2 regions of the Oribacterium sp. P9 genome follow, and region 1 is predicted to be linked to the other one. Evidence: a T-box and tRNA genes for the amino acid it is inferred to sense, from the RefSeq annotation. Region 1 holds a T-box; the other holds one or more tRNA genes.

Region 1 (7,394 bases):
TCGGTTCCGATACTGAGGCGACGTCTCCCGTAGGTGGGCGATGATCGGCTTCATGAGATCCACCACTTCATCGACATCCTCTAACGTCGTCTCCGGTCCGATCGTGAGGCGGAGGCTTCCGTAGGCGTCCTCATGGGCGATGCCGATGGCGGTCAGTACATGACTCGGCTCGAGGGAGCCGCTGGCGCAGGCGGAGCCGGCACTGGCATAGATGTGCTTCTCGTTCAGGAGCAGCAGGAGCGTCTCGCCTTCGATATATTTGAAGCAGACGTTTACGTTATTCGGGAGACGATGCGTCGGATCCCCGTTCAGGCTGGTGTACGGAATCTCGACAAGCAGGCGCTTTATGAGGTGGTCGCGGACGGCGCTTTCCTGCGTATTCACACCGCAGGCGAGCTCTGCAGCGCGTGCGAAGCCGACGATGCCGGCGACATTTTCCGTGCCGGCGCGACGCCCCCGCTCCTGTTCACCGCCATGCAGGAAGCTCGGAAGCTTCACGCCACGGCGCACATAGAGGAAGCCGACGCCCTTCGGGCCGTTCAGCTTGTGACTGCTCGCCGACATGAGGTCGACCTTCAGTTCATCGACATCGAGTGGGATATGGGCGTACGCCTGGACGGCATCCGTATGGAAGAGGATGCGCTGGCCGGTTTCCGCTGCATGCTTCTGAAGGCGCGCACCGATCTCTGCGATCGGCTCGAGGGTGCCGATTTCGTTGTTCGCCACCATGATGCTGACGAGCAGCGTATCCGGACGGATCGCCGCCATCACCGCATCCGGATCGACATGGCCCTCATGGTCGACCGGAAGATAGGTCACATCGAAGCCCCGCTTCTCGAGATACGCGCAGGTATGGAGGATCGCGTGATGCTCGATCTGGTCGGTGATGATATGACCGCACTTCATCAATGCTTTACTGCTGCACCGGTATTTCTGGTCGACTGCGGCTGCAGTAGCCTGCGGCTGCAGAGTTTTCGAAAGCTGTTCACGTCCAGCCTCGCATGTGCTGATCAGCGCCCAGTTGTCCGACTCGGTGCCGCCGCTCGTGAAGTAAATTTCAGATGGCTTCGCGCCGATGGTGGTCGCGATGGTACGACGACTGCGCTCGATCGCCGCCTTCGCGCGCTGGCCATAGGTGTAGACGGTGGAAGCATTGCCATACTCCGTGGTGAGGTAGGGCATCATCGCCTCCAGTGCTTCTTTCGAAAGCGGCGTGGTCGCCGCATGATCCATGTAATAATCCTTCATTCTGGCCTCTTCTAATCTAAGCCCTCGAGCGACAATGCATGTCGGAGGGTGATGTGGTTTTTATCTGCTTCGGATATATGCCCTCGGATGACATATGCAAATTGGAAGGCGATGCGTATGCTGATTTTCTTTAGAGAAATCCGTCTTCTGCCAGCTCATTATAAATCAAATCGAAGTCGATTTCACACTTTCCTTCGCTGATGCCGACTGGAATCTGATCGTGAAAACCATAGATGAAGATGTCGTCCTCTGCGAGATCCTTGAAATAATAGAGGATGATTTTCTGCCGTTCCGGGTCGATCAGCCAGTACTCGCGTACACCGGCGCTTTCGTACTTCAGTTTCTTGATTTCCTGGTCGTACTTCCGGTTCGATGGCGAGAGGATTTCCATGACGAGGTCCGGGGCACCATCGATGTAGCGGTACTGCAGCATTGACCTGTCACAGAAGAGGATGATGTCCGGGGAAATCAACGTCTGGTCGTCGCGGTCGAGGCGCACGCCGACATCCGAAACCATGACCTTACAAGGCGCTTTATGGCGATCGATGCAGGCCCAGAGCTGACGGTAGATGCCCTGCATGATCAATACATGCGGAATCGACGGTTGCGACATCTCATAGATGTACCCATCGATGAGCTCAAAGCGCTTATCCTTCGGCAGTGATTCGAGATCTGAAATCGTAAAATTTCCCTGCAGTTTTTCTGCAGCGCTCTGATCACCATACCCGCCGGCGTACTCGCGCAGTGCCTGATCCGGAACGAGATTCGTATAGTGCACGGTGTTCCTGTGCGTCCGGTGGAACTGGGACGGGGCGAGCACCAGTGTCAGTCGCTCGATCGTCTCCAGCCGTGGAGCCTTCGTGTAGCCACCGAAAATCTTTCGTATCGTTCCGACCGGTACCCCGCTCAGCTCGGACAGCTTCTCGTAGCTGAAGCCCAGCTCGCGTCGTCGCGCACACATCTCTTCAAGCGTCATAGTGATGATCTCCCTTCGTTCGGATATTCGGGTATTCATAAATCTGGATAAACATATAATTCAGCTTCAGATATTCATATTATACTATGGAACGGATAAAATGGGTACTATAAGAATAATATACGAGCGGTATACGGATAGTTAATTACGGATTGTGAGCGGATACGGAGAAGAAACGGTAGGGGCAATGATACAGCATGACAGGAGAAGTCGGGACGCCCTGTAAGCCCCCCTTGACTTTTCTGTGGTCAGGAAATAAACTATAGAAAGTTTGATTTTCTTCCATATAATGTGGTGGAGCGTCAGACAGCCTATAGTGAATAAATACATGGAAGGTGTTCAGTAGTTCAGAATCGTTTCTCCTGAGAGAGTGACCGTGACACGCTGCGAGCGGTCTGAGAAATCTCTGATACGAATTTTCGCACTGGAGTTGTCCGGGGGAAGGCCTGCGTAAAGGCGCGGTGCTGGTAGTTCGGAACGTGGATGCGCGTTAAGCATAGTGAGTGCCTGTGGGTGAAGCTTCGTGACGATGTCGTGACGGAAGCATTGGCTGCGGGAACAAGGGTGGTACCGCGATGATTCGTCCCTGTGTGTCGTAAGACATGCAGGGATTTTTTTATCATGAAGGAGAGAAGAATGGATAATTCAAAGCTTGAAGAGCTGAAAAAGCTTGCGCAGGAGAGTATCCGCGAAGCGCAGGACACGAATGCACTGAATGATGTGCGTGTTCGTTTCCTTGGTAAGAAGGGTGAGATCACCTCGCTGCTGAAGTCCATGAAGGATCTGAGCGCAGAGGAGAAGCCGAAGTTCGGTCAGCTGGTCAATGCACTTCGCCAGCAGGTCGAGGAGGAGCTTCAGGAGCATATGACGGAGCTTCAGAAGAAGGCACGTGAGGCGAAGATGGCAGCCGAGACGATCGATGTGACGCTGCCGGCGAAGAAGATGCAGTATGGTCACGCGCATCCGAATACGAAGGCCCTTGAGGAGGTCGAGCGTATCTTCATCGGTATGGGCTATGAGGTCGTCGAGGGTCCGGAGGTCGAGTACGACGAGTACAACTTCGAGAAGCTGAACATCCCGAAGGGCCACCCGGCGAGAGATGAGCAGGATACCTTCTATATCGGAAACAATATCCTGCTTCGTACACAGACGTCGTCCGTACAGGCGCGTGTGATGGAGAAGGGCAAGCTTCCGATCCGTATGATCTGTCCGGGCCGTGTATTCCGTTCGGACGCCGTGGATGCTACCCACTCCCCGTCCTTCCATCAGATCGAGGGTCTCGTCATCGATAAGCACGTGACCTTCGCAGATCTGAAGGGCACCCTCGATACCTTCGCGAAGGAGCTGTTCGGACCGGAGACGAAGACCAAGCTTCGTCCGCACCACTTCCCGTTCACGGAGCCGTCGGCAGAGGTCGATGTGAGTTGCTTCAAGTGCGGTGGCAAGGGCTGCCGTTTCTGTAAGGGTGAGGGCTGGATCGAGATCCTCGGCTGCGGTATGGTACACCCGCACGTACTCGAGATGTGCGGTATCGATCCGAACGAGTACCAGGGCTTCGCCTTCGGTGTGGGCCTCGAGCGTATCGCGTTGCTCAAGTATGAAATCGATGACATGCGTCTTCTCTATGAGAATGATACACGTTTTCTGAATCAGTTCTAAGAAGGGGAGGAAATAGCATGAATACATCCATGAACTGGATCAAGGAGTATGTTCCGGAGCTCGACTGTACACCGAAGGAGTGGACAGATGCCATGACGCTGACCGGTACGAAGGTCGAGACCTGCACCATTTTAAATAAAAACCTCGATAAGATCGTGACCGGACAGATCAAGTCCATCGAGCCGCATCCAGATGCGACGAAGCTTGTCATCTGCCAGGTCGATGTCGGTGCGTCCGAGCTCATTCAGATCGTGACTGGCGCGTCGAATATGAAGGTCGGCGATGTGGTGCCGGTCGTGCTCGACGGTGGTAAGGTCGCCGGCGGACATGACGGCGGTGCGCTTCCGGAGGATGGCATCGAGATCCATGCTGGTAAGCTGCGTGGCGTAGAATCCTACGGTATGATGTGCTCCATCGAGGAGCTCGGCTCCAGCCGTGAGTTCTATCCGGAGGCACCGGAGTCTGGTCTCTACATCTTCCCGGAGGGCACCGCGGTCGGCCAGGATGCGCCGACGCTGCTCGGACTGAACGACGCGATCCACGAGTATGAGATCACCTCAAACCGTGTGGACTGCTACAGTGTGATCGGTATCGCACGTGAAGCTGCGGCGACCTTCGGCAAGTGCTTCCATATGCCGGCAGAGGAGAAGTCGGGCAATGCTGAGGATATCCACGATTACCTCAAGGTGTCCGTCGAGGATACGGATCTCTGTCCGCGCTATACTGCACGCATGGTGAAGAACATCCAGCTCGCACCATCACCGAAGTGGATGCAGATCCGCCTTGCGAGTGCCGGTATCCGTCCGATCAACAACATCGTCGACATCACGAACTATGTGATGCTCGAGTACGGTCAGCCGATGCACAGCTATGACTACGATAAGATCCGTGGCCACGAGATCATCGTGAAGCGCGCACAGGACGGTGACGAGTTCGAGACCCTCGACGGTCAGATGAGAACCCTCGATCACAGCATCCTGACGATCTGCGATGCAGAGGGCGCGATCGGCCTCGCCGGTATCATGGGCGGGGAGAACTCGAAGATCACCGACGATGTGAAGACCATGGTCTTCGAGGCAGCGACCTTCGACGGTACCAACATCCGCTTAAGTGCACGTAAGGTCGGCAACCGTACGGATGCGTCCGGCTACTTCGAGAAGGGCCTCGACCCGAACCTCGCAGAGTCCGCGATCAACCGTGCATGTGCCCTGATCGAGCAGCTCGGCGCGGGTGAGGTGGTCGGTGGCATCATCGACGTCTATCCGGTGAAGCGGGAGCCGTCGGTCGTGGTCTGCAAGGCATCCGAGATCAATCACCTGATCGGCTTCGAGCTCACGGCAGAGGAGATGAAGGCCTACCTCGAGAAGATCGAGCTCTCGACCGAGATCGGTGCGGATGGCGACACCCTGACCGTGACCGCGCCGACCTTCCGTCAGGATATCCACCGCATGTGTGACGTCGCGGAGGAGGTTCTCCGTTTCTACGGTTATGCGAATGTCTCCATGACCCTTCCATCGGGTGGCGATGTCGCCGGCGGACTGGCTCCGGACCTCGCGGTCAATGAGCGTGTACGTCACTACGCACAGGCGCTCGGCTATTCCCAGGCCTTCATGTACAGCTTCGAGTCTCCGAAGGTATATGATAAGCTCCTGTTCCCGGCCGATGCGATGGAGCGTCAGCAGGTGAAGATTCTGAACCCGCTCGGTGAGGACTTCTCGGTGATGCGTACGTCCAGCATGAACGGTATGCTGACATCCCTCAGCACGAACTATAACCGCCGCAATCGTGATGCACGTCTCTATGAGATGGCGTCCATCTACATCCCGAAGGCACTGCCGCTGACGGAGCTTCCGGATGAGCGTATGACGCTGACCCTCGGTGAGATCGGCGAGGGCGACTTCTTCACGATGAAGGGTGATGTCGAGGTGATCCTGAACCAGCTCGGCCTCACGGGCCGCTACCACTATGATGCAGCCGGCTGTGCGAAGCCGTTCCTGCACCCGGGCAGACGCGCAAATATCATCTACGATGGTCATGTGATCGGTTACCTCGGTGAGGTTCACCCGGAGGTTCTTGAGAACTACGCCATCGGCGAGGCGGCGTATGTCGCGGTCGTTGATATGCCGGAGGTATATCCACTGGTCAATGATGACACCAAGTACGTTCCGCTGGCGAAGTTCCCGTCGGTAAGCCGTGACTTCTCGATGCTCGTGCCGCACGCCGTAACCGCTGGTCAGATCGAGGATATCCTCGTACAGCGCGCCGGTAAGCTCTGTGAGCGCGTCGAGCTCTTCGACGTATACGAGGGCGCACAGGTGCTCGCGGGCTTCAAGTCGATGGCCTACAAGGTGACCCTTCGTGCACAGGATCACACCCTCACCGACGACGAGATCGGAAGTGTCGTAAAGAAGATTCTGAACGGACTCGAGCGCCTCGGCGTAAGCCTTCGTTCGTAAAACATTTGAACACAAAAAAAGACTTCGGAGAAATCCGAAGTCTTTTTTTGTTAAGATCAGATGCGAAGGTTCGCGCCCTTGAAGTCGCGCTCGAGTTCGCGCTTCTGTTGCTTTTTCGCGAGGTCCGCGCGCTTGTCGTAGAGCTTCTTGCCTCGGCAGAGGCCGATTTCGACCTTCACGAGGGAGCGGCGGAAGTAGACGCGGAGCGGGACGAGGGCGTAGCCGTCCTCCTTCAGCTTGCCGAGGATTTTATTGATCTCGGACTTATGGAGGAGGAGCTTGCGGTCGCGCAGCGGGTCCTTGTTAAAGATGTTGCCCTTCTCGTACGGATTCACGTGCATGCCGTAGATGAAAACCTCTCCGTTTTTTATGTTGCAGAAGGATTCCTTGATGGAGCACTGGCCGAGGCGGAGGGACTTGACCTCTGTGCCCGCGAGCTCGATGCCGCACTCGAAGGTCTCATCCACGAAGTAGTCGTGGTAGGCCTTCTTGTTGTTTGCGATGAGCTTGGTGCCTTCTTCTTTTCCATGATTTGCCATGATAGTACCTCTGTGCTTACTGATGAACAGTCCTAGTATGACAGGAATTTTACAGAATTTCAATCAACCTGTGGTTTCTCACGCCTCGCTGTCTTCCGGGCCCAGGAGCTGGAAGTCGATGGTACGTGTGAGTTTGTCTGCATTGAGCACCCGTACACGGACGTGGTCACCGAGACGATAGGTACGGCCGGTGCGTTCACCGACTAGCTCGTACTTGTCTTCGCGGAAGATGTAGTAGTCGGAGTCCATGAGGCGGACAGCACACATGCCTTCGACGGTGTTCGGGAGCTGGACATAGATGCCGTAGTTCGTGATGCCGGAGATGACGCCGTCGAACTCCTCATCGATGTGGTGACGCATCCACTCGCATTCCTTCAGCTTGTCGGTCTCGCGCTCCGCTTCGTCAGCGCGGCGCTCGAGGGTAGAAGAGCGGTCGGCGACGGCCGGGAGCAGATTCTTATAGTGCTCGAGGCGGCGCTTGTCGAGCTCGCCGCGGAGGTCCTCCTTGATGATGCG
Region 2 (7,394 bases), on a different contig from region 1:
GGCAGAGGTTCTGGCGGTACAGGAAACTGTACATAAGGAAGAGGCAGGAGACCTTTTTAAGTATCTATGAAACGAAGACAGCGTCCGCGTAAAAATCTATCCAGCAACCGTCTGGCGATCATCGGCATCACGATCGTGGTGCTGTTCCTTGCGATCGCCATCAACATCCGGGGCAAGACGCTTCGGCAGCAGGAGCGGGATTACCAGGCCCAGGAAGAAAGCCTGGATGCTGCTATCGCCGATGAAGAGCAGCACGGTAAGGAGCTGGAAGAGAAAAAGGTCTACGTAAAAACGAAGGAATTCACGATGGAAAAGGCCCGCGAGATCTTCGGACTGAAGCTGCCGGACGAAATCATCATCAAACCGGATGAAAAGTAAGAGAGAACTTAGTAAAATGAGGTGGAGAGACGCAGGTTTCTCCACCTTTGTTTTTGAGAGGAGCTTCGCATGGATGCGCTTATGCTGGAAATCAAACGATATATCGAGGCGAATCAGCTGATCCGTCCGGGCGACGGCGTCGTGGTCGGCCTTTCAGGTGGCCCTGATTCGGTCTTCCTGCTGTATGCGCTGCACACGTTGCAGGCCCGGATGGGCTTTACGCTGCGGGCGGTGCATGTCCATCACGGCATCCGTGGCGCGGAGGCGGACCGCGACGAGGCGTTTTCGGAGAAGCTCTGCGCGAAGCTCGACATCCCGTTCCAGGCCGTGCATGTCGCGGCTCCGACGTACGCGGCGCAGCATGGGCTCAGCCTGGAGGAGGCCGCGCGCATCCTCCGTTACGAGGCCCTCGAGGCCGCACGGCAGCAGCTGGGGCAGACTCTGGCGGCCGACCGGATGTTAAACTCCCCTGTAGCTTCGTCCGCCGGAACGTCAAACGCCCCGGCAGCTGCAATCGACCGAACGTCGGACTCCCCGGTGCCGGATTCCGCCAGAACATCAGACTCCCCGGCATTTACCGCCGGCTCCCCGTCGCGTCTTCCGGATGCTCGGTCGATGAAAGGCCTCCCAGCCCCGTCTGCTCCTGCCGCCTGGATCGCGGTGGCGCATCATCTCGATGATCAGGCGGAGACCGTCCTCCATAATCTCGTGCGCGGCGCAGGGCTTCGCGGCCTCGCGGGCATGGAGAATCGGCGAAATCACGTGATCCGGCCATTGCTTTCCATAAAAAGAGAAGATATACTGAAGTGGCTTAAACAGTATGATATACCGTACGTGACGGATTCGACGAACGCGGATCCGCACTACACCCGGAATCGTATCCGCAGCACGGTGCTGCCGGAGCTTCGCGAGATCAACCCGGAGGCGAGCGCCCACATCGCACACAGCGCAGCGCTCCTTCGTGAAGCGGATGCGTTCTTTCATGCGCTCGCTCTTCAGTACGTGGACGCGCACGCGACGCTGACGGTCGCCCCGGATTCGGCCAATGCAATCGACCGAGATGCACATACCCGCCCACAGACGGCTGTGTTCCAGGATGCACCGGTAACGTTACCGGAGCCAGGTGCCTCGACCCGAGGTACGACCCCGAGGCCGCCTGCATTGGCAGAAAAAAGCGCGGAGGGCGCAGCAGAAGCCCCGGACGAGGCGACGATTTTACGGTCGATTGCATTGCCCGTGACCGCGCTGAGGGAGTACCCGGAGCTCGTGCGGCAGTACGTCTACAGCGAGCTGCTCCGCCGGATCGGAACGCCCCAGAAGGACTGGAGCGCCGTGCATTACCGGGACATCGACCGCCTGATTTTCGGGCCGGGCGGCGCGCATCTCGACCTTCCGTACCGGATGAGCGCAGAGTATCGTAAAAAAACCTTGATTCTACAGGAGAATCGAGAGGTTATCAGTGTGAAAAGGAGAAAAAATCATGGCTGAGCATGTCAGAGTCCTGATCCCGGAGGATCAGATCGAAGCACGTATCACAGAAATTGCGGATCAGATTTCAGAGGCGTATAAGGGCGAGTCCCTCCACCTCATCTGTATCCTGAAGGGCGGCGCGATGTTCATGTGCGAGCTCGCGAAGCGCATCCATGACGTGGATGTATCCTTCGACTTCATGTCCGTTTCCAGCTACGGCGGTGGCACGACCTCCAGCGGTATCGTGAAGATCGTGAAGGATCTCGATGAGCCGCTCGAGGGCAAGCATGTCATGATCGTCGAGGACATCATCGACACCGGACACACGCTGAACCATCTGAGCAAGATGCTCCTCGACCGGAAGCCACTGTCCATCGAGATCTGCACGCTGCTGAACAAGCCGTCCCGTCGCGAGAAGGAAGTACCGGTGAAGTACTCCTGCTTCGAGATTCCGGACGAGTTCGTGGTCGGCTATGGTCTCGACTATGACCAGCGCTACCGCAATCTCCCGTTCATCGGGGTGGTCGAGTTCGATCAGTAAATTCAGTTTCGGAGAGCCTGGCGTCTGCCAGGCTGTTTTCGCTGTGCCGACGACCTGGCGAAGGGAATGTTCGCCGGGGATCGATCAGACACAGGAGAGAGATAGAGCGCCTGGCCGGATGCGCGGCCGGGTACAGAGAATATGTCAGTAGGGAAGTAAGAAAGTAAATGAACCAGAGTACGATTAACCAGGCGGCACTGTACACCTCGGGGACGGCCAGCTACCGCATCCCGGAGGAGCCGAATCCTGGAGATACCGTTACGCTCCGATTTCGGACAGCACGGCAGGACGTGGATGCCGTCTATATCTTTTTCCACGAAGCCAACAGCAGCACGAAGATGCAGCTCGTCGAGCGTGATGCACGCTTCGACTATTATGAGCATAAGGTCATGGTCGGTCAGGCCACCCAGAGCTACAGCTTTTTCATCCAGAAGGGCCCGGAGCGACTGCATTTCAACCGTCTCGGCGTCTGCGACGACATGAACCGTGAGCTCTCGTACCGTCTGATGCCGGGCTTCCATATCCCGGACTGGGCGAAGGGCGCCATCATGTACCAGATCTTCATCGATCGCTTCTGTGATGGCGACCCGACGAATAACGTCGTCGACAACGAGTACATCTACCTCGGCAGAGCAGCGCGTGGTGTAGCGGACTGGAACGCCCCGGTCGAGGCGTTTGACGTGCACCGGTTTTACGGTGGTGATCTCGCCGGCGTGCGCTCGAAGCTCGACTATATCCAGCGCCTCGGCGTCAGCGTCATCTACTTCAATCCGCTTTTCGTGTCCCCGTCGAACCACAAGTACGACGCGCAGGACTACGACCACATCGATCCGCATATCGGCAAGATCGTGAAGGACGGCGGCACCCTCGTCGAGGACTGGGAGGATGACAATGCCCGCGCGACCCGCTACTCGATCCGCACCACGAGCCGTGAAAACCTGGACGCCAGCGACCGGCTCTTCGTCGAGTTCGTCGAGGCCTGCCATGCCCGCGGCATGCGCGTCATCATCGACGGTGTGTTCAACCACTGCGGCTCCTTCCACAAGTGGATGAACCGTTCCGGCTTCTATAACTATAAGGATCGGGCCAATGCTTATGCCGCGGGTGCGTACCAGCGCAAGGACAGCCCGTACCACGATTATTTTGCGTTCAGTGACAACCGTGACGAGGCCTGGCCGAACAACAACAGCTACGAGAAGTGGTGGGGCAATGATACCCTCCCGAAGCTGAACTACGAGGGCTCCCGTGATCTCGCGGAAGCGATCCTCGAGATCGGACGCAAGTGGGTGAGCGCACCGTATAACGTCGATGGCTGGCGTCTCGATGTCGCCGCCGATCTCGGACACTCCGCGACCTACAACCATATGTTCTGGAAGAGGTTCCGCATGGTGGTGAAGGAAGCGAATCCGAACGCCATCATCCTCGCCGAGCACTACGGCGACCCGTTCAGCTGGCTCCAGGGTGATGAGTGGGACACCATCATGAACTACGATGCCTTCATGGAGCCGGTGACTTGGTTCCTGACCGGCATGGAGAAGCACTCCGACGCGAAAAACGAGGCGATGCGCGGTGACGGTGAGATGTTCTTCAACGCGATCCTCTACCATATGTCCCGCATGCCGGAGAACTCGATTCTCTGCTCGATGAACCAGCTCTCGAATCATGACCACAGCCGCTTCATGACGCGCACGAATCAGACGGTCGGCCGCATTGGTACGAGCGGCTCAGCCGCTGCAGATGCCGGCGTTTCGCAGGCACTCTACCGTCTGGGGGCGATGATGCAGATGACCTGGCCGGGCGCACCGACCCTCTATTACGGCGACGAAGCTGGCATGACCGGCTGGACCGAGCCGGACTGCCGCCGTCCGTATCCGTGGGGCCACGAGGACCTTGAGCTGATCGAGTTCCATAATTACCTCGGCGGTATGCATAAGCGTAATGCGGTGCTGAAGAGAGGCGCCCTCATGAAGCTGATGGCTGGCCATAACTATGTGGTCTATGCGAGACAGTATGAGGATGAGGTCGCCATCATGGCTGTGAACTGCGGCGAAGAGGAGATCACCCTGAACATCCCGGCCTGGGTGACCGGAATCGAGGATGACGTCGAGATCCGCCGTCTCCTCCGCACCGACGACATGGGCTACAACGTCGGTATCACGAAGCGTCACAGCGAGGACGGCATCCTCGTATCCCAGATGTGGGCACACACCGGAAAAATCTACTACGCGAAGAAGACGCCGAAGGCTGATCCGGATATGTAAAACAGACGGAAACCTCAGGGGGAAAGGCACCAGAAGCCAGGCATACTGTGCTTCTGGTGCTGAACCTACGGGCCCCGGTCTGAACTGCTACGCCCATAGCGGCACCCAAAAAACTTTTTTTGAAAAAGTGTTGACAAAGCTTTCGGAGTAGAGTATTATAACACTCGCGTCACCGATAAGGCGACACACGAAGTCACTTGCGGGTGTAGTTCAATGGTAGAATGTCAGCCTTCCAAGCTGAACATGTGAGTTCGATTCTCATCACCCGCTCGATGCCCAGATAGCTCAGTTGGTAGAGCAGAGGACTGAAAATCCTCGTGTCACTGGTTCGATTCCGGTTCTGGGCACTCAAGATGATTAAGACGGCGATAACATTCACACCGACACTGATGATCTTTTGTATAATGCACCCACCTTCACAGAAATGAAAGTCGGTTGGGACATTAAAAATGCGCGAGTAGTAGAGTGGTACTACGTCGCCTTGCCAAGGCGAAGATCGCGGGTTCGATCCCCGTCTCGCGCTCTATGGAGCGATTGAGAAACATCATCCAGACAAACCGATTTATCCGGTCAAAAGGATAAACGCATATTGCGCGAGTAGTAGAGTGGTACTACGTCGCCTTGCCAAGGCGAAGATCGCGGGTTCGATCCCCGTCTCGCGCTCTATGGAGCGATTGAGAAACATCATCCAGACAAACCGATTTATCCGGTCAAAAGGATAAACGCATATTGCGCGAGTAGTAGAGTGGTACTACGTCGCCTTGCCAAGGCGAAGATCGCGGGTTCGATCCCCGTCTCGCGCTCGACTGAAAGCCCTCCTGAGAAATCAGGAGGGCTTTTTTGGTGATCAGATCGATAATGTAAAGAGGCTGTCTCTGTTACGACAGCCTCTTTAACTATACGTTTTCCGGAAAGACATAGCAGTCATAGCGGATGGCCTTTCCATCGAGCGAGTAGGATGGCTTCAGGCCGGCGAGGTACGGGCCCTTCGCGGGGCGCTTCACGACGATTTTAAATGGGTGCGCGGCGATGGCGGCCTGCATCAGCGCCTCTTCGTTCTCCGCTGGTGCCTCGAGGTAGTGGATGAGCTGGAACTTCTTTTTCACGAGGCCGCTTTTCTGCCGTTCCGGGAACATCGGATCGAGGTAGATGACATCCGGGCGCTTCAGCGCTTCATCTGCGCTGTTCGTCGTGGCAGCTGCGTCGTTCGTTGTGACTTCTGCACCGCTTGTCGAGGCATCAGCGCCGTTCCCCGTGGCAGCCGACGCTGTTAGAGCCGGACAGGCGTGTCCAGCATCGTCCTCTGGTGCATCCGAACCCGTGCCTGCTTCTCCAAGCCTTCGGAGATGGTCAATGCTGTCGCCCTCGACGAGCTGCATGCGCATGACGATTTCGTGAAGCGTCGCTTCCTCGAGTGCGCGTCGCATCGTGTCCTGCAGGAGTGCGGCGATGACCGGATCCTGCTCGTAAAGCGTGACCTCACAGCCGGCCGCTGCAAGCAGCAGCGAATCCTCACCCATGCCTGCGGTCGCATCGATCACACGCAGATTCTCACGACCCTTCACCTTCGTCGCCTTCACGAGGAGCTCATGCGTCAGATTATGGTACTGGAGGCGCTTCTGCAGCTTCGTGAAGTCGCCACGCATCGCCTGATCGCCATCTGTGAGCGAAAGGCCGGCTGCGTTCACAGAGAGCCAGACCGGTGCATCCGGCGTCGTATGCAGCAGTGCTGTCTTCAGATGCGCGGCCAGTGCCTCTGCATAGGCGCAGTCGCCATCTGCTTTCAGCACGATCGGTATTCGGTCATTCATAGTATCCTCCTGTCAAGCCCGGTTTTCGGGAAGTCTCTAGAAAGAATTATATCATCCATTTAAAAAAATTATCCACGGAAATATCAAGAAACCGTATGAATTCTTACGATCTGATGTATAATGATTGCTGAATAATTACTTTTGGGTAATTAACAGGTGCGTGAAGTATTGAAAAAATGTGTAAAAACTGATATCTGCGTCTGAACGTGATTTCGCAGATGTCAGAATCATGTAAGGAAAGCAGTGTAGTATGGGACGAACGTATGTGGATGGGAATACAGTTCGTGCTGATGTTTCGGAGAGACGTCCGCTGGTACGTGAGACTCTGGTCGTAGAGGAACGCGGAAGACGGAATCAGATTCATCTCTATCGGGACCGGTACGACGGACAGCTTCGGCTGGAGTACCAGGAAGATAAAAGCATCATCGCCCCGCTTTTCCGGCTGATTCCGGAGCGTGTGCTCGATGGTGCCTGTCGTCTGTTACTGACCTGTTCGATTATTTTCATTTTCCTGACCTGCTACCAATGTGTACACCTCGATACGATGGTTTCCACGCGTCTCTCGACGATCGAGCAGAAGCGTACTCAGCTCGAGCAGCTGCGGGTGCAGAACGCAGATCTTCAGGCGAAGATCAACGACGCGGTGAACCCGGATCAGATTTACAGGGATGCGGTCCAGAAGTACGGCATGGTCCTTCCGGATCAGACAAACACGATCATCTTCGAGAAAACCGGAAAATCAGAGTATATCCGGCAGTATGATCCGATTCCGAGCGGACAGTGTGCCGCCGATGACAGCATGATCGTATCACTGAAAAGCAGTCTGGCACAGTTCTTCATGCTGGACTGAGCACCATTTATGTTCGCATGACTGCGTGACAGGCCGAAGCATCGGCCTCTGCGACAGTTTACGATAGCTCCGGCGCTGAGTCG

Evidence for each region. A T-box is a leader RNA that pairs with one kind of tRNA and senses whether it is charged. The one in region 1 lies ahead of pheS (phenylalanine--tRNA ligase subunit alpha), so its partner is inferred to be a tRNA-Phe.
Region 2: it has a tRNA-Phe gene. The T-box ahead of pheS (phenylalanine--tRNA ligase subunit alpha) is inferred to sense a tRNA for this amino acid. The anticodon was not compared.

The regions. Positions count from the first base shown of each region.
Region 1 covers NZ_JBKEIS010000008.1:18,261-25,654, forward strand. The annotation lists gene ACK8P7_RS06385 (cysteine desulfurase family protein) at 1-1,248, opposite strand, end outside; gene ACK8P7_RS06390 (Uma2 family endonuclease) at 1,379-2,224, opposite strand; T-box leader at 2,545-2,815, shown strand; gene pheS (phenylalanine--tRNA ligase subunit alpha) at 2,861-3,883, shown strand; gene pheT (phenylalanine--tRNA ligase subunit beta) at 3,901-6,339, shown strand; gene smpB (SsrA-binding protein SmpB) at 6,396-6,878, opposite strand; gene rnr (ribonuclease R) at 6,957-7,394, opposite strand, start outside.
Region 2 covers NZ_JBKEIS010000007.1:44,419-51,812, reverse strand. The annotation lists gene ACK8P7_RS06040 (RNA-binding S4 domain-containing protein) at 1-70, shown strand, start outside; gene ACK8P7_RS06035 (septum formation initiator) at 67-378, shown strand; gene tilS (tRNA lysidine(34) synthetase TilS) at 448-1,866, shown strand; gene hpt (hypoxanthine phosphoribosyltransferase) at 1,859-2,389, shown strand; gene ACK8P7_RS06020 (glycoside hydrolase family 13 protein) at 2,557-4,650, shown strand; tRNA gene ACK8P7_RS06015 (tRNA-Gly) at 4,850-4,920, shown strand; tRNA gene ACK8P7_RS06010 (tRNA-Phe) at 4,925-4,997, shown strand; tRNA gene ACK8P7_RS06005 (tRNA-Gly) at 5,102-5,173, shown strand; tRNA gene ACK8P7_RS06000 (tRNA-Gly) at 5,242-5,313, shown strand; tRNA gene ACK8P7_RS05995 (tRNA-Gly) at 5,382-5,453, shown strand; gene ACK8P7_RS05990 (class I SAM-dependent methyltransferase) at 5,547-6,461, opposite strand; gene ACK8P7_RS05985 (hypothetical protein) at 6,712-7,311, shown strand.